2 regions of the Thermosipho ferrireducens genome follow, and region 2 is predicted to be linked to the other one. Evidence: riboswitches for the same ligand, from Rfam matches in the RefSeq annotation. Region 2 holds a riboswitch; the other holds the start of a gene.
The links. Region 2 has a riboswitch for cobalamin ahead of JYK00_RS01700 (ATP-grasp domain-containing protein). Riboswitches for the same ligand answer to the same signal wherever they lie in the genome.

Region 1: linked by a shared signal. The riboswitch ahead of JYK00_RS07105 (ABC transporter substrate-binding protein) and the one ahead of JYK00_RS01700 (ATP-grasp domain-containing protein) in region 2 are both predicted to bind cobalamin.

Annotation. Positions count from the first base shown of each region.
Region 1 covers NZ_CP071446.1:1,418,484-1,428,047, forward strand. The annotation lists gene JYK00_RS07065 (radical SAM protein) at 1-396, opposite strand, end outside; gene JYK00_RS07070 (NAD(P)/FAD-dependent oxidoreductase) at 410-1,231, opposite strand; gene JYK00_RS07075 (isochorismatase family protein) at 1,204-1,782, opposite strand; gene JYK00_RS07080 (radical SAM protein) at 1,787-2,689, opposite strand; gene recG (ATP-dependent DNA helicase RecG) at 2,702-5,032, opposite strand; gene JYK00_RS07090 (ABC transporter ATP-binding protein) at 5,043-5,744, opposite strand; gene JYK00_RS07095 (thiamine diphosphokinase) at 5,811-6,422, shown strand; gene JYK00_RS07100 (1-deoxy-D-xylulose-5-phosphate reductoisomerase) at 6,401-7,492, shown strand; cobalamin riboswitch at 7,551-7,720, shown strand; gene JYK00_RS07105 (ABC transporter substrate-binding protein) at 7,788-8,675, shown strand; gene JYK00_RS07110 (FecCD family ABC transporter permease) at 8,726-9,564, shown strand, end outside.
Region 2 covers NZ_CP071446.1:339,630-349,193, forward strand. The annotation lists gene JYK00_RS01685 (DUF998 domain-containing protein) at 15-578, opposite strand; gene JYK00_RS01690 (aspartate-alanine antiporter-like transporter) at 750-1,892, opposite strand; gene JYK00_RS01695 (succinate--CoA ligase subunit alpha) at 1,895-2,740, opposite strand; gene JYK00_RS01700 (ATP-grasp domain-containing protein) at 2,737-3,756, opposite strand; cobalamin riboswitch at 3,810-3,985, opposite strand; gene JYK00_RS01705 (anaerobic ribonucleoside-triphosphate reductase activating protein) at 4,093-4,740, opposite strand; gene JYK00_RS01710 (ribonucleoside triphosphate reductase) at 4,746-6,620, opposite strand; gene JYK00_RS01715 (rod-binding protein) at 7,425-7,757, opposite strand; gene JYK00_RS01720 (flagellar basal body P-ring protein FlgI) at 7,772-8,761, opposite strand; gene JYK00_RS01725 (flagellar basal body L-ring protein FlgH) at 8,773-9,360, opposite strand; gene flgA (flagellar basal body P-ring formation chaperone FlgA) at 9,357-9,564, opposite strand, start outside.

The DNA.
Region 1 (9,564 bases), 900 kb from region 2:
TATTGAAGGCATTAACCCAGGAGCGTTAACAATATGAGGTAATTCATTTAGAACGTCAATTACTGCCATGTTTAGTGCCGGTTCACCCATTCTTGCAAATTGTATTTTGAACTTTTTTGCGGGGACATTATACGTGGGGTATCTTTTGGAAATTAGAAACAGGATTTGTTCCATTATTTCATCTTTTGTTAATTTCCCTTTGTAAAAACCACCGGCATCACACATTAGGCAACCTATAGGACATCCATTTAACGTAGATATAATCAGAACCCACTTTTCTTCTCGAGGAATGGGAGGTTGTATTGATTCAACGAACTCTATAATATTTCCCTTTGAAGTTTTACCAAGATAAACGTACGCTATCTCATCTTTTCCGAATCTTTTTAGAATTTCCATTGTTTAAACCCTCCTATGTACTCATATTTTTATATTTTTGAATTATTTTCATAGCAATTTTAATGCCATCTCCGATTGCTATTGAAGCCTGACGAATTTCTGGATGTGCCGCATCACCAACGACATAGACGCTTTTAGTTTTTACAAAATCCGTATTACCAGTTCTTCCTATTGCAATAAGCATAGAATTAAATTTGTAAGTATTTTTAGATGTTTTTAAAATAACGTTATTATTTTCCCGTGTTACTTCTATTATAGGTTCTTCTTCATGATACACAACACCGAGTTTCAAAGCAAGACTCACAAGCCTTTCAAGCGCTCTTATTTTCTTGCTTCTGTTAAATATATGTACTCTTATTCCTGAAAGTTTTGCTTTTATTGCCCCGTCAAACGCAACATCCCCGGCTCCATATATTGCAAGGCTGTCAAAACTATCGGGTAAATCTCTGAATTCATACACTATTTTTTTATCGCATAACTCAAATTCCTGAATCCGTTTGGGGTTCGTTCCGCTTGCAATTATTATTTCGTCAAATTTATATGAGCTTTTATTTGTTGTTATTGTGGTTTCAGTGACTTTTAAAACTTCTTCGAAAATTATAGGAACATTGTAAAGACTTATGTATTTTTTAAACATATTTACTATTGTTTCTCCGCTTGCTGGTTCCATAATTGGAATATTTTCAACTCTCCACGCGTTTGAAATTAATCCTCCAATTGCTTTTTTTTCAAAAATAGTAACGTTAAAATTGTACCTTTTTAAAAATATTCCAGCGGATATTCCAGCTGGTCCGGCTCCTACTATTCCTATCCTGGGAGCTGTGAAATGTGCCATACAACTTCCTCCGTTTTCGAAATTGTAGCAAAGCCGTGTGCAAGATTTTTAAGTGATGAAAAATGGTAAAACTCATCTTTATCCCACAAAGCATCTTCTACCATAATAACATTATACCCACGCACAAAAGCACTTCTTGCAGTCGTTTCACAGCATAAATGAGTCATTACACCGGTTATTATAATATCTTTTATGTTGTTTGACTTGAGTTTTTGGTCTAAATCTGTCTGCCAAAAAGCGTCGTAAGTATCTTTTTTAATCAACTCTATTTTATTTTCTTTGAAAAAAGGATTTGCCCAATTTTCCTGAACGATATTTCCCCACCAGTTTTTCATATTTTCATTTCCACCAATGTGAACAGTCATTACCACAGGAATTTCTTTAGCAAATGCTTGTGATACTATTTTTTTTATGTTGGGAATAATTCTTTCTGCGCCATGTAAATATGCAGGAGAATGAGGATCTAAAAAATAATTTTGCATATCGATTATTAACAGAGCGGGATTTTTTAAAATAAGAGGGTGTTTTTTTCTTTCTTTAAAATAAAACATAAAATCACCCACTTAACACTTTTTTTAATTCTTCAACAAGATGCTCATTATAAATATGGTAGTTATAAAGATTTGTTCCAGGTCTTTCGTTGTAGTATGGTCGTGTACAATGCCTGCATCCCGAAGTCATAAATGCTTTTGATAATTCTTTTGATGGCTTTACGTGAATTTTGTGTAGATTTCCTTCTTTGTCAAATTCGAAAGTATTTTCTTTGGTCTTAGTATGATAAATTAGATATCTTGCAAGTTGGATTTTTCTGTAACGTTCCATTGTAGGGGGGGTTAAATTTTCAAGTTTTGTACCTTTTATTGGAGTAAAAGCAAATAATGCTACATTTATATTCAGTTTTTTCATAAAATAGAAAAAATCAATTAATTGTTTATCAGTTTCTCCCAATCCAACTATAACATGAGTAGTTATTTTTTCAGGATAGAGCTGAGCGGCTTCTTCCAATAAATTTATAACTTTTTTTAGATCCCCACCTCTTATTATTTTGAAAAGTTCTGGACTAACAACATCAACAGAAATTCCTATACTGTCAACCCCCAGATTAAAATACTCTTTTATTTCCTGAAGTGTGGTTGTTCTAACAGAAAGTGACACTGTATAGCTCCTTAAAAAATTAAGCAATTCCTTTAAATCATTTTTGTATCCAGGGTAACTGACAACCTGTATACATACACGTTTAACACTTTCTGGTAGTAATTTTAAATCATCAAAAGAGATCTCTCCCCAGGTTACTCTTGATAAAAATTTGTTTTTCGAGTTTGAATTTCTGGCATGTGTACAAAAATGGCAATCGTAAACACATTTTCCGTCAAGTAAAAGATATGCAGTCTCCATTTTTAATTTGCTTTTAGAGAGTCCCATTAATCCGAGAGTTGCATACGATGCTCTTAAAATCAATTTATCACCTCGTTATCCTACTTCTAATAGCTTTAAACGATCTTTGTGAAGCTGTCTTACTTTTTCTATTATATGCTTATACTTTTCAGGGGTTTCGACTATTTTTTCAGCGTCTTCTCTTGCAATTAACATTATATCAGTATCTCTTATTATGTCAGCCACTCTAAATTCGGGAAGCCCATGTTGCCTTATTCCGAGAAATTCTCCAGGACCTCTTAATTTTAAATCATACTCGGAAATTTTGAAACCATCGTTTGTAGATGCGAAAAAACTCAGCCTATCCCATGTTTCTCTGGGAATATCTCCTACAGTTAAATAACAATACGATTGTTTTTCACCTCTACCAACTCTTCCTCTAAGCTGATGTAACTGTGCAAGACCAAAACGTTCGGCATTTTCTATCACCATAATTGTAGCATTTGGAACATCAATTCCGACTTCGATTACAGTTGTAGACACAAGAATTTTGAGTTTTCCTTTGGCGAATTGATACATTATTTCATCTTTTTCAGAGTCACTTAATTTTCCATGAATAAGTCCTATTGGTATTCCATTAAAGATGTTTTTTGATAGATGTTCGTACATGGTTGTCGCAGCTTTAACTGATAATTTATCAGATTCATCTATTAATGGGTAGACAATGTACGCCTGCCCCCCGTTTTCTATTTCAGATTTGACGAAATTGTAAACTTCGTCGAGTTTTGACTGGTGAACCAGGAAAGTTTTTATGGTTTTTCTACCTGGAGGCATTTCATCAATTATAGATACGTCTAAATCTCCATAAAGTGCAAGAGACAGAGTCCTTGGAATGGGAGTAGCAGTCATTACTAAAGTATCAACAAGATGACCTTTACTCATCAATTCTTCTCTTTGTTTTACTCCAAATCTGTGTTGTTCATCTATTATAACCAACCCCAGATTTTTGAAATGAACGTCTTCCTGTATAAGCGCGTGAGTTCCAATTACTACATTTATTGTTCCATCCTTTAATCCACTCTTTATTCTTTCTTTTTCCTGCCTGGAAGTTGCACCTATTAATAAAGCTATTCTTAGTCCCAGTGCTGATAGATCTTCAAACATTTTTTTATAATGCTGTATTGCTAAAATAGACGTAGGAGCCATTATAGCAGCCTGATAACCTGCTTCAAAATTATCTAAAATAGCTAATTCTGCAACTATTGTTTTTCCAGAACCCACATCTCCTTGAAGTAATCTATTCATAGGTTTATCTGATTTTAAATCATTTTTTATTTCGTTATACACTCTTTGTTGTGCTGAGGTTAATTTGAAAGGAAGTGATTGAAGAAATTTTTTTGAAAGTTTTCCATCGAATCTTTTTGGAATTCCACCAATCTCTTTTGTTTTTAATTTTGTGAGCAAAAAGGCTATTTGTAAGGTGAGAATTTCTTCGTATGCTAATCTAAATCTCGATTGTTTGAAATGGTACATACTTTTTGGAAAATGCATACCGGTGTACGCTTCATAAATACTTATTAACTTGCGTTTTTCTTTAATTTCTTCTGGAAGTATTTCATCGTAATAATATATGGACGGTAAATTTTCTCTTATAATATTTCTCAATGTTTTTTGGTTTAATCCTTCTGTCAAAGGGTAAAGTGGTAATATTTCTCTTTTTGTATTATCATTTACTTCTATATCAGGATTGTGAATTTCAAGAGCACCGTAATATCCTTTTTTTACCAGACCAGTGGCATATACTTCTTTATTTTTAAGAACCTTTAGGAGATTTTCCATATAATCCTGATTAAACCATTTCAAAAGAATCTGGTATAATCCATCAGAAATTACTGCGCTTATTATTGAAAAGCCAGATTTTTTTACCTTTTCAATACTTATTACCTTTCCAACGGTGGTAACTTTTTCGTTCTCTCTTAATAAAGGAATGGGAATCACTTTTCTACGATCTTCGAAATCTCTTGGAAAAAAATTTATAAGATTTTCCAGTATTTCTATGTTGAGTTTTTGCAGTTTTACTGCCCTTTTTGGACCAACACCTTTGATATACTTTATGGGAGTGTTTAAAGGTTTTGAAAGCTCATTTTTTGATACTTTCCATACAAGATGTTGTTTTCGAAATCTGTTTATCATTCCAGGAATATTTTCAAGCCTCTTTATAATCCTTGTTTCGGGAATTTTTTTCATCTGAACAATGTAACTATAAAGAGCTTGTAGTTTTTGATGTACCTCCGGATTATTTAAAAGAGGATCATCAAGTCTTTTGTAATTTTCCTCCACGTATTCTATTAATGCATTATAGTCTTTATTCAGGGCCAGGATTTCACACTCATCTAATAAATCCTCTATAAGTAATGGAAGGTGCATATATTCCTCCTCAGATTTTTTTGGTTTCTTCTCCAATTATTAACCCACTATCCATCCTTATTATTCTATGGGCTTTTTTTGCAACATTTGCATCGTGAGTCACTATTACAAACGTAGTTCCAAGTTCTTTGTTCATGGTTGAGATTATTTCCATCAGTTCTTCACTATTTTTCGTATCTAATGCACCTGTAGGTTCATCAGCCCATACTACTTTTGGATTTGTTATTAACGCTCTTGCGATTGCCACACGTTGTTGTTCTCCACCAGACATTTCTGAAGGGTAAGCACCTGCTCTGTGATGAATGTGAAGTTTTTTTAACCACTCCATAGCAGTTTTTCTTATTTCTGAAGGAGGCAAATTATGGTATTTTTTAGAGATCAGTAATGGAAGTTCGACGTTTTCAAGTGCTGTAAGCACAGGAATAAGATTAAAGAACTGGAAAATAAATCCCATATTTTCAGATCGAAATCTTGTTTTTTCCTCTTCAGACATTTTATTTAGGTTTTTATTTAAAACAATCACTTCTCCACTTGTCGGATTATCCAGACCTGAAAGACAATTTAATAAAGTGGTTTTTCCGCACCCGGATGGTCCTAAAATCGCTAAGATTTCCCCTTTAACTATTTCTATGTCAATATTTTTTAGAGCTTCTACACTATTTTTTGATCCGTAAACTTTTCTTAAACTCTTTGCCTTAGCTATTAATTCCATTAGTATCACACTCCAGCCTATGATATAATCTTTTCATAGGCTATTATATCACTGGAGGAGGAGAATATGAAGGCATCAATTGTTCTGAATGGCAGCGCTGATGAAACATTATTTCTATCAGGTGACATTATAATAGGTGTTGATGGCGGAGCGGATTATTTGAAAAAGCGTGGTGTAATACCTCATGTGGTTATAGGTGACATGGATTCGCTCAGCGGAGAAACTTTAGAATATTTTAAAATGAAAGGTGTTGAAATCATACAATATCCTGCTGAGAAAGATGAGACAGATTGTGAGCTGGCAATTGAATACGCCTTAAAGAAAGGAGCACGTTTCATTGAGCTTTTAAACTTTCAGGGGGAAAGACTGGATATGATTTTTGCGTTGTTTGGTTTAATGGGGAGGTACGATATACCAATTGTTGCCAAATCTGAAAAGCTTGAGATAGGAGTTTTGAAATCAACAGGCGAATTTGAAACTTTTCCTGGAGAACTCTGGTCGTTCTTACCACTTTGTAAATCGAATGTGAAATTGGAAGGGTTTAAATATAATTATGACGGCGAAATGAGTATAGAATATCCAATAGGAATTAGTAATGAAGCCGTTGTTCAAAATGTAAAGATAGAAATAGTTTCAGGTAAGGTGGTGTATTTTAGGTGGAAGAAAAGACCGTTGTAGTGCTTGGAGCGACAGGTTCCATTGGACTTCAAACATTTCAGGTAATTGAAACGCTTAATAATTTTCGTGTAATAGGCATAGCTTTTGGTAAAAATAAAAAAACTGGGACGCGAATTATGAAAAAATTTAAGATAAAACATTATGTAGCTGAAGTTCAGTTGAATGAAGGCACGCGATACGAAAATATAAAAGAATTACTTGAATTATTGAGGCCTGATATAGTTGTTTCAGCTATTCCTGGTTTTGCAGGAGTTAGAGCCGCTCTGGATTCTATACCGTTTACTAAAAGATTGGCTCTTGCAACCAAAGAAGCATTGGTGTGCAGCGGACCTTTTGTTAAAAAACTATGTAAAGATTATGATACAGAGCTCATACCAATTGATAGTGAGCATTCAGCTATTTTTCAGTTAATGGAATCTGAAATAAAAAAAATAATGATAACCGCATCAGGTGGAGCTGTTAGAGATATAGATATTAATGAATTTGAGTTTTTAACTCCAGAAAAAATTTTAAAACACCCTGTCTGGAATATGGGAAAAAGGATAACAATAGATTCAGCAACTATGGTTAACAAAGCGTTTGAAATAATAGAAGCGTATGAATTGTTTGGAACTCCAATAGAAGATATAGAAGTTTATATTCATCCTACTGGTACTGTACACGGTGCTGTTCTTTTAAAAGATGGAACTGTAAAGATTCATTATGGATACCCTGACATGAAAATTCCTATAGCATTTGCTTTAACTTATCCAGAAAGATGCTATGAAAATTATAATTGGCCACCATTTGAAAATAAGTTTTTTGAATTTTATGAAGTTGATAAAAGAAAATATCCAGCATATTTTTATGGTAGGGCGATAGCTAAAGACCTTGCCAGACGTATAGCTTTTAATGCGGCGGACGAAGTGGCTGTCCATAAGTTTGTAAACGGGGAAATAAAATTCACAAAAATTCCAGGATTAATAGAAAGTGTGTGCGAATCAATAAATGAAAAAGTAAAAAGCATAGAAGATGTTTTTGAGATAGACAGGTTAGCTCGAGAAATTGCTTATAACAAGATGAATTTGTAAGTTGTAATCCTTGTTTTGCTAAGAGTTTGTATGTTATAATTTTTGTGGATTGAAAAGTCCATACCTCCCTTTTCACGATTATGGGAAGCCGGTGAGAATCCGGCGCGGGGACGCCACCGTGACCGGGGACGAAAGCCACATGAATGCCACTGGGCAAAGGTGCCTGGGAAGGCGTGGTGAGTAGGATGATCCGGAAGCCGGGAGACCTGTCGTGAAAAGGAAGGAACCCACCTTTACGGTCCCTAAAGGTGGTTATTACTGTTTTAATTTCAAATTTTTAAGGAGGTGTGGTTTTATGAAAAGGTCTGTTCAAATGTTTCTATTGATTCTGTTGATTGTAGCAACTCTTAGTTTTGGTGTTACTATCATTGACGATGCTGGAAGATTGGTGGAAATTCCATCGGTTCCAGGTAAAGTAGTTAGTGCTGCTCCAAGTGCTACGAGATTCCTTTTATCTCTTGGATTGGAAAATAAAATTGTGGGCGTAACAGACTGGGATATGTTTCAATCGGAGAAGATAGGGAATCTGGTACCTTTGAATATAGAAAAGATTTATTCTTTAAATCCTGATCTGGTGATTACTTTTGGTGGATTTCAACTTCCAGAGGTTAAGAAACTTGAAAAAGCGGGATTAAAGGTTGTTGTTTTGAATCCGGTAACGCTCAATGATATAGTAAAAGACATAACTCTATTAGGAGGAATATTTGGAATAAGTGATAAAGCGTCCAGACTCGCAGATAATGTAAGAAATGAAATTGTAAATATGGGAATAAAAACTTCTAAAATACCCCTGGAAAAAAGACCAACTGTTTTCTTCACAGTAACTCCTCCAGATGATAACGTTAAAGAATTATGGACAGCTGGTATGGGTTCGTACATAAACGAATTAATAACAATAGCTGGTGGGGTAAACATTGTGGCTCCGTATACGGGAAATAATGGATGGCTTCCAGTAGATTGGGAATTTCTTGTTTATAAAAATCCAGATATAATAATTATTGCTTCATACGGAGATCCGCAAAAAACTTTGAATAATATAAAAAACAGCAAGATTTTTGGTTCGCTCAAAGCTGTGAGGAAAGGGAAAGTTTACATAGTGAATGGAAATGAAATAAGTCAGATAAGTCCTGAAACAGTCAAATATCTTAAAAAATTCTACAACTTCTTTTATGGGGGCAATTAAGAATGAAGCGTATAATTTTTAACAAAACTGGGAGGATTATCCTCCCAGTTTTGTTCGTATTAACAATTTTGATTAATATTTCTCTTGGAAGTGTGAGAATAGAATTTAAAGATATTTTTACTTCAATATTTGAAGACTCTAATATTCATTTCTTAATATGGAGATTAAGATTTCCCAGGGTATTAATGTCAATAATTACTGGAAGTGCTCTTGCTATTGTTGGAAGTGTATTTCAGAGTATTATGAAAAATCCCCTGGTTGATCCATATTTAATTGGAACATCCGCAGGAGCTGGATTTGGTGCAGTTATGGCATTATATCTTATTTCAAGTTTGAATGTTTCTGTAAGTGTGCCTATTTTCAGTTTTGTTTTTGCCCTTTTAGCATCTCTTTTAACAATAGCTCTGGCCAGAAAAAAAGATGTAATACCTATAACACATTTGATTTTGTCTGGGGTATTAATTAGTACAGTCTTTTCTTCTGGAACTATTTTGTTGATAAATTTTTCTCATAGATCGTTAACAAATGTTTATGTATGGCTTTTTGGAAGTCTCTCAGGAATTACTTATGAGGATTTGCTTTTTCCGTTTTTAGTGACAATATTATTTTTACTTTTTGCATATATTAAGAATGGCGAGCTGGATGCCATGGCATTGGGAGAGGATGAAGCTAAAATTTTAGGTGTTGAAGTTGAAAAACTAAAATGGATTTTATACATATTCGGATCATTTACAATCTCTGTAATAGTTTCGAAAACTGGTATAATAGGATTTGTGGGGCTTATTATCCCACATGCTTCGCGACTTGTGGTTGGTTCAAGGCATAAATACAATTTAATAGGTAGTGCTATAATAGGTGGCATATTTTTATCATTTGCAGATACCATTTC
Region 2 (9,564 bases):
ATTCTAAAAAATGACTATAAAAAACTTTTAAATAATCTATCCAGCTTTCCTTCAAAAAACTCTAAAATAAGGTCAATCACCACCAAAAGTAATCCAAAAATTTCCAGATATCCCGTTGATGGAAAAGGGTTATAGACAAGAACAATAATAATTGTTATAAAAATTGCAACAGACGAAACCTGAAATACCTTATCAGACGATTTGAAACCATAAACCATCATTCCAGCATAAAATATTAAGAACGTCATAAGAGCTACAAAATCGTGTGGTTTCGTTCCGTCTGGAAATACCCCAACAAGTATCATAAAAATACCGCTTAAAAGTACATAAGCGCCACCTATTATTCTCAATTTTTCTATAGATTTTCTGATTAATACTAATCCATAAAACGTCATAAATACGCCACCAACAATCACAAAAAAAGAAAAAATCCAGGGATAAGTCGCTAAATAACTATTTCCAAGTTTGCTGAAAGTATACTGTGACAAATTGAACCATTCATTGAAATAAACGGATATGAAAACCCCCACAAAAAACATAGTTATGCTTAATAATCCCAGGAATTTCAGAGATTTCATAATTAACCTCCATATTGATTTTTCAAAATTTTCAAGTTATGTAAATAAATTATTCTTCAGCCTTTACATTTTCTTATATATAGATTTTAAATCAGAATATAGAAACTGTAAACCTTATTTTGAAAGTCCACCCAACTTATTTTTCAATATTAACAAATTTTACACAAACAATTAGCTTAACAGAATCAAAAAGACCTTATTAAATACCACCATTCCAAGCAAAGCAAAAGGATACGTTGCTCCATATCCAGCTACTACTTCTTCGGAATCATTCGCATCAATGGCGGCGCCCAATCCTGGTGTACTTGTCATTCCACCACAAACTGCCCCTGATAATATTATCCAGTTCATTTTAAATATGTATCTCCCTATTAAATAACCAACAAAAATAGAAGCAAAAGCTATTATCAGTGAAAACAACATCAACATAAACGTGCTAAAATTTAAAGTGGTAAATGTCCTGTACCCTGATTTTAATCCCACCGAAGCTAAAAACATTAATAAGCCAAATTCCTGAAATATTTTTAAAACTCTGTAATTCATTCTAAAATCAAAGATCCAGAGCTTACCAGCAGCCCCTAAAATTAAAGATGATAACAATACCCCTCCTGTTATTCCAAGATTAAAATTGATTCCAGCACCTATATTTATTTTCCCAACCAATATTCCTGTAATAATAACAAACATATACGATATAAAATCAAAACCAGTGTTATCATCCTTATAAAAAACCGATTTTGCAAGTAAATTTTCTTTTTCTTTTTTTATGTCTATTTTAAAGATAACAGGAATAAAGTACATAGCAAAAATCACAGCTAAAACTCCCGGTATGTATCCTATAGAATAGCCGTAGGTAATACTTGTTTGAAATTCCGGGGCGCTTTCTATAGCAGTCGCCAGCCCCGGAGAACTGGTAAGTGCTCCAGAATAGATACCTATAAAATTGTACTTATTCTCATAAAACGTTGATAAAAAATATGTACCAATAAATCCGAAAAATGTTATGAAAAACGCTATCATCATAAATTTAACTCCAAACCTTTTTACAATTTCTTTTATATTTTTTGAGGCTATTAATCCCACCGAAGATATAAACAATATCAACGAAAAAATAAAAAAAGTATGAAAGGTACTGTTTAAGCTGTCAACAACCTCTTGATCATTAATTCTGGTAATTATATACCATCCTATTATTAAACCGCTAAACAGCGCTCCAGAATTTCCAAGTTTAAAATTTCCAACGCGTATTTTTCCCAATAAAATCCCTGTTAGCATTGACAAAAACAATAAGAAAAAGGGATTGTCAACTATCAAATTTATCCCTCCCATGCAAGTTCCGGTATTTTCTTTGCCACTTTTACACCTAAAGTTTTCAAACTTTTCTCTTTGTATTCTATACTTCCTCTATACCCTTCAACTATAGCACCTGCATGCCCCATTCTTTTTCCATGTGGAGCAGTCCTTCCTGCAAAAAACACCCTTATTTCTCCATCATAACCCTTATTTAATATATACTCAATTCCCTTTATTTCATCCAGACCTCCAACTTCGCTTATTATAACTACCTTTTTTATACTTTCTTCCATTATATAATCTAAAGCTTCTGAAAAAGATGTACCTATAATAGGATCTCCTCCCAACCCTATTCCTATTTTTATTCCCGTAGAATACAAAGACAAATAATTTGATATTTCGTACATTAATGTCCCACTCCTTGATATTACCGCAATATCCCCTGGTTTAAAAGCATTTTCAGGCATTATTCCAACTTTTGAAACTCCTGGCAAAATAATCCCCGGACAATTTGGTCCTATTATTCTTACATTATTATCTCGTGCTTTTTTATATATATCAAGCATATCATGTTGCGGAATATGTTCTGTGATTATAACTATCTTCTTTACGCCAGCATCTATAGCCTCAAATACTGCTTCTTTTGCATACAAGGCTGGCACGAATACAACTGAAGTATCTATATCATATTTTACAATCGCTTCCTCCATACTGTTTAACACTTCCACTCCACACACATTATCAACTTTTTTGTTTTTAGAAACGCCGCATAATATATTTGTTCCATATTTTAACATTTTTTCTGTATGTAATCTTCCATATTTTCCAGTTATCCCCTGCACACAGACTTTTTCTTTTCCATTAATCATCTGTCTCCCCCCTTTACCGCTTCCAGAATCATAGAATACATATCCTCATAATAACCTATATGATTTCTTCTCAATATTCTCTTTGCCTCATGCTCATTTGTTCCCGTCAATCTTGCGTAAAGTTGAACTTCCGGATTTTCTTTTTTAAACTTAACTATTCCAGATGCTATTTCATCACATCGGGTGATTCCTCCAAATATGTTCAGCACTATTTTTTTTATTCCACAACTTTTCAATAGATTCAACGCTTCAATGGTTATGTCTTTTTCTGCTCCGCCACCGAGATCCAGAAAGTCTGCTGGTTCTCCACCGGCCAGCTTTATAGCATCCATTGTCGCCATAACGATTCCCGCTCCACAACCTATTATTCCAATATTACCACTTAATCTTACAAAATGAAATGGATATTTATTCATCACAAACTCTTCTGCCCATTTTTGTCTAAATATCGCATTATCATCCAGATGCATCACAACATCAAGGGCATATATTTCACCTTTATCATTTTCAGCCAACGGATTTATTTCCAGTAATGTAAGATCTTTTTCTTTGAATAATTCCCCCAATTTTAGAAGAACTGTTTGTATCTTATCTGGAATAATATTTCCGAAAGTTTCAAAGTCAGTTTTAATTACATTTTCCTTGTTTTTTTCTATATCTATACCTCCGTTTTCAGAAAATAGAATAATCACATCTCTTTCTTCTCTATCCAAGACCAGAGAAATGTAATACTCTTTTCTCACAGCTACCCTTTCTTCAACAAGAACACCGTAAGGTTTTTCTCCCTTTATTTTTTTGTTCAATAGCGTATTTACATGTTTAAAAAATTCTTCTTCTGTTCTTGCAAAAAGCACTCCTCCAGCCTTCATTCGCCCACCAACTAAAACTTGAGATTTTAAAACAGCTGGTAAAAACTGAATTTTCACCTCTTTTTCTCTCTGAATAAGGTATGAATCTGGAACCTTAATTCCATAATCCTTCAAAATCCCTTTTCCAACGAACTCATGAACTTTCATAATCCACCTCCTTAAAAAATATAAAATCATCCCATTTCACCCTCGAAAATGGGACTTCCCTGGAATTAAAGGCAGGTCTCCCGGCTTCTGGATCATCCTACTCCCAACGCCTTCCCGGGTTTCCCCAGTGGCCTCCTGTTGGTTTCGTCCCCAGTTACGGTGGCGGGGCCGCGCCGGATTTTCACCGGCTTCCCTTTTAAGATTACTCACCTTTAATTCCGGAGGTATTTAATTTTTCTTATGACTCTCCATAACTTATACATTATTCTAACAGAACTTTTCGAAAAATTATACCCATGCTAAATTATTCTATTGTGAAATATTCCGGGATAAACATTATCTAAAAATCAATCTTTTTATTTTCATCCTTTTACTTCTTCTACTTTTTATTTTGAATATTTCCGTAGAGTTTGCAACAGTAATATATGCCCTTTCACCTTCAACTAAAAACTCTTCAAAAAAATCTATGTCATCCTGTGATGAAAGACCTGGAACATATGTCATCCTAAATTCATATTCTATGTTAGATGTTCTCAAAATTTTTATCGTTTCTGATATACTTTCCCAGTAACGGCCATACACATTTACCAACCTGCTATAATTTTCAGGCTTAGCTTTAATGTCTACTGCCACATAATCTATCAGATTTTGTTCAATTAATTTATAAATCATATCCGGGTTCGTACCATTTGTATCGATTTTTATCATATATTCCATGTCTTTTACCTGTTTTACAAACTCTATTAAATCATTATGTATTGTTGGCTCACCACCAGTAATACATACTGCACTTATTCTTGCCCTTAAAAATTTTAACCTGTCCAACATCTCATCTTCAGAGATTACTTTATATTCATTTGCATATGCTATTTTCCAATTATGACACCATTGACATCTAAAATTACAGCCGCCTGTATAAACAACGGAAGATATTCTTCTAGGATAATCTACAAAACTGAAAGTTCTAATACCGGCCAGAATCATATAATTCACCTTTTTAAAGTCGCATTATCAAATTTAAACTGTATTCTTTCATAGTATTCCTGCTGTTTCCCATCATTCCAATTCTGTACCGGTCTATAATATCCAACAACTCTTGAATAAACTTCTGTTTCTTTTCCACAGTATGGACACTTAAAATACTCACCGGTTATATAGCCATGCTCAAGGCAAATTGAAAATGTAGGTGTTATACTCATATAAGGTAAGGAATAATTCTCAAAACTATACTGGATAAATTCTTTTAAAGTTTCTGGATCGGTAATTTTTTCCCCAACATAAATATGTACAACTGTCCCTCCAGTCCATCTGTTTTGCAACCCTTCTTGATGCTCCAGTAAATCAAAAGGATCTTCAAAATAATTCACAGGAGGATGTACTGAATTTGTATAATATGGCTTTTCGTCTGTTCCCGCATGTTTTATTAAGCTACCAAATTCTTTTTTATCCAATTTCGCAAGTCTATAACTTGCTCCCTCCGCAGGTGATGCTTCTAAATTGTACAAATTTCCCGTTTCCCTACTGAACTCATCTAACTTAGCCAACATATAATCCATAATTTCCTGAGCAAACTTTTTCCCATTCATCGACACTATACCTTCCTGGATCCCAAAATTAACAAGACCCTCATGCATCCCAACAAGTCCTATTGTAGAGAAATGATTAGCCCAGTACTGTCCTGTTAACCTATAAACGCTATCCAGATACACTTTTGTATACGGATATAACCCTTTTTTAGTCCAATTTTCAATGTAAATCCTTTTAATTTCCAGAGCTTCTTTTGCAACATTCATTACTTCGTCCAATATACTATAAAATCTATTTACATTTCCCTTTGAAAGAAACATTATCCTTGGAATATTAATAGTAACAACACCTATTGAACCCGTTAAAGGATTCGAAGCAAACAAGCTTCCTCGTCTTTTTATTACTATATTGCCATCTTCACCGTTATTTTCCGTTGTAAAACCATACGAAAGTTCCTTTAAATGCTCCAGCACCTGCCTGTTATCAAGCTTTAAACGACAGCACATTGACCTCGCATCCTCCGGTTTCATATCAGAATTAATATAATTTGCAAAATATGGTGTTCCATATTTCATTGTCATAAGGATGATCATATTCGCAACTTCACTATCCCATTTAAAATTTCTTGTAATATTATAAGTTGGTATAGGAAATGAGAAAGGTCTTCCATTATAATCACCCTCAAGCATAATTTCCACAAATGCTTTATTTAAAATGTCCATTTCTTTTTGAAACTCAGAATACGTTTCCTTTTGCTCCTCCCCGCCAATAATTACATGTTTATTTCTGTGAGTCGAAGGAACCGTTAAATCCATTGTAATGTTACTGAAGGGAGATTGAAAACCTACCCTTGTTGGAACATTCATATTAAAAATAAACTCCTGCAATGCCTGTTTTACTTCATAATAATTAAGATTATCATACCTTATAAAAGGGGCAAGTAATGTATCAAAATTTGAAAACGCAACGGCACCAGCAGTTTCCCCCTGCAACGTGTATAAAAAATTAACAATCTGACCCAGAGCAGTTCTAAAATGTTTAGCAGGGCCTGATGCAACTTTCCCGGAAACTCCGTTAAATCCTTTTCTCAATAACTCCTCAAGGTCCCAGCCAACACAATATGAAGCCAAAACCCCCAGATCATGGATATGTATAAAACCCTTTATGTAATATTCTTTAATTTTTTTATTGTACCTGTCGTAAATTTCTTCCAGCCAGAATCTTTTTATTACCTCCTGATAAATATGATTGTTTAATCCCTGCAAAGAGTACTGCATATTTGAATTTTCTCTTACTTTCCAATCATTATCATTAATATAATCATAAACTAAACGCATTTTCTTCCCCCCTCTTTTCAGAATTACCACAACATATTGTATCATATTGTATAGTTATACACAATATATAGTATTTTAATTTATTAAATAGAAGTTTTGCAAAATCAAATATTTAATAGAGATACTGACAAATGTTAATTTTTTTTAAAGGACTTTTTCATATTAACATGTTTAAAAACCACATGAATATACAACCTGGGAAGACCTTAAAAGGTGGCGAATCCACTCGATATTCTGAGGAACAAAGTGCTGAAGGAGATGTCATTTTGAGGAATACAATGATGAGGGAGATTATTTCTTATTGTCATTCCGAGTGAAACGGGGAACCTTGTTTTTTACTAACTCTCGTCAATACTCGGTAAATCAAGATTCCTCGTCGTATGCACTCCTCGGAATGACATAAAAACAGAATGCTTTTCCGAACGTATGTGAGGAATCTTGTTTTTTCTTACCAATCTTGCTAATTTTGCCAATCTCACTAATTATAAGATTCCTCACCCTTCGGGTTCGGAATGACATGAACGGTAGATTCCTCGTCGCTACGCTCCTCGGAATGACATGGGTGAAAGCTAACCTCGCTAATCTCGCAAGATCCTTCGCACTTTGTGCTCAGGACAGGCCTTGCTAATCTTGCTAAATACAAGATTCCTCGCCCTTTATGTTCGGAATGACACCCCTTTTCCTGTCATCCCAAGGAACGAAGTGACGAGAGATCTTATTTTACCAACTCTCGCCAGATTAAGATTCTTCATTACTGCGTTCCTCGAAATGGTAGAAAGGAAACACTAACTCTTGCTACCCACATTACTTTGACTCAACTTTATACTTTCCAACATTTCTTAATACTGTGTTTTTGCTGTACATTTTTCCACCGAGGGATTTATAAACTTCATCAGTAAGGATTTTCAAATCACTGCCTGCTGCTTTTTTAGAATATTCGTATAGTAGATTTTCTCTAAACCATTTTTCCCCAAAGCTTTCCGGTATTAAGCGTGATTTTGGAATTGTGTCATACATTTTTCTAAATACCTGGAAGAAAAATTGAGCAACAAATTCCTCGGAAACTTTTTTTAACTTATCATTACTATTCTGGCTAATTGGAGCATTTTTGAAGTTGAAATTATTAAAAACCTTCATATTATTCCCCCTGATCACATTATTTTAACTTCTGCAAATATTACTCCCGCTTTGTATAACTCCTGAATTATTCCTATTATATCCTGAGGGGTTGCTCCCAGCGCTTTTAACGCCGCTATCAAATTTGAAATTGTAGCCTGTTTTTCATCTATCTTTCCATTTTCTATACTTATCACAAAATTACCGTAGCTTAATGTAAAATCAGCTATTTTGACATTGCCTCCAAATATAACCGTCCCCGTTCTTTCGTTTATTACCACTTTTGCAGGTTGGTCAGGCACAACCTCTATCTCTTCAATTATAGAAAGAAAAGTAATTAAATCATCTGAAAAAGCATCTGGTATCAAAACTTTTATAGAAGATGGATCAACTGCTTTCGCAAGTCGCGACTGAAATTTTTCATTAATAGCAAGCGCTACCCTCGCAGAAGTGGTTACATCTGGATTCATCAGTAAAATGGTTATACTATTATCATCAACTATATTAGAAGGAATTTCACGTTCAATCAACGCCCCACCTGGAATGTATCCAGTTACCTTAAAGCGTTTTTGAAGATTTATACTCGACTTAACGTCGCTACCTCCAACAGAAACAGGACCCTGAGCAACTGCATATACATTGCCATCAGCACCGTACAAGGGAGTTTGAACAAGTACACCGTTTTCCAGACTTTTAGCATTTCCAATAGAAGCAACAATAACATCAAGTCTCATTCCTTCTTTATAAAAAGCGGGGATATCTGCTGTCACCATAACCAGCGCCGTGTTGTTTGATTTTATATCTGCTTCTGTTATTGGTATACCAAAATTCTTAAACATGTTAGCAAGCAAAGGAGAATTTAATGTTCCGCCATCACCTGTTCCATTCAAGCCTACAACTATTCCCACACCAAAAAGCTGATTATCACGAGCCCCTCTGAACTTTGCTATATCTTTTATTCTCACAACTGTAGAAAAAGCAAGAAAAACAATCAATAATAATCCTATAATTGCTGTTCTCTTCATGGCTTTCCTCCTTATCTAAAAAGCTCAGCTATACTTGCTAATATAAGGCCAAGCCAGCTTCCCTCGTTTGGATCATCCTGAAAAACTATTTTCCCATTTTCCCAGATTTGAGCATTCATTATATCTGATGAATCAACTGTATTTTTTGCCGAAATTACCATGGGACTAACCCATCCGGTTATCACTATTTCTCTTAATTCATTCCCGACTTTTATGTTTTTTCTTCCCTCAATATATAGATTCCCATATTCGTCCACCTGTTTAACAATTGCTGTTATTTCAACTATCACGCTTGTCTGACTTTTATTTGATGTTTTTACCCTGTCGCTATCTTTAATTGGAATAAAACCTGAAAGGTCTGTACCTAAAAGTTTTGTTCCATTATTAATTGCATTGAGAATTACATTTTTAAAAGAGTCTACTTCAGAGCTTGTGGAAAACCTGGGAGTTTCATAAACTAATACGTTAATAGCATCACCCACTTTTGACGCTCTGGGAGATGCTATAATATGCCCAAACTTCCCTGAAGGATTATATATAGAATTTGCCAGTAAAATACTCAAACTTAACATAAAAACTATCATAAAAATTTTCCTCATTTTAACACCTCCAAAACCCTGAGAAGAGGCCCTTTTACAATTATTCCATAAACCAATTTCCCTGTATCCACGTTTCTTGCTTTTATTACATCACCAATATTTCCATCTTCCATAGCTCTCAAAAGCGCTGTTACCTTAACCCCTGGTAGTTCTACAATACCTATTAACAACTGTCCAGTAACCACATCGGGTATTTTATCCAGA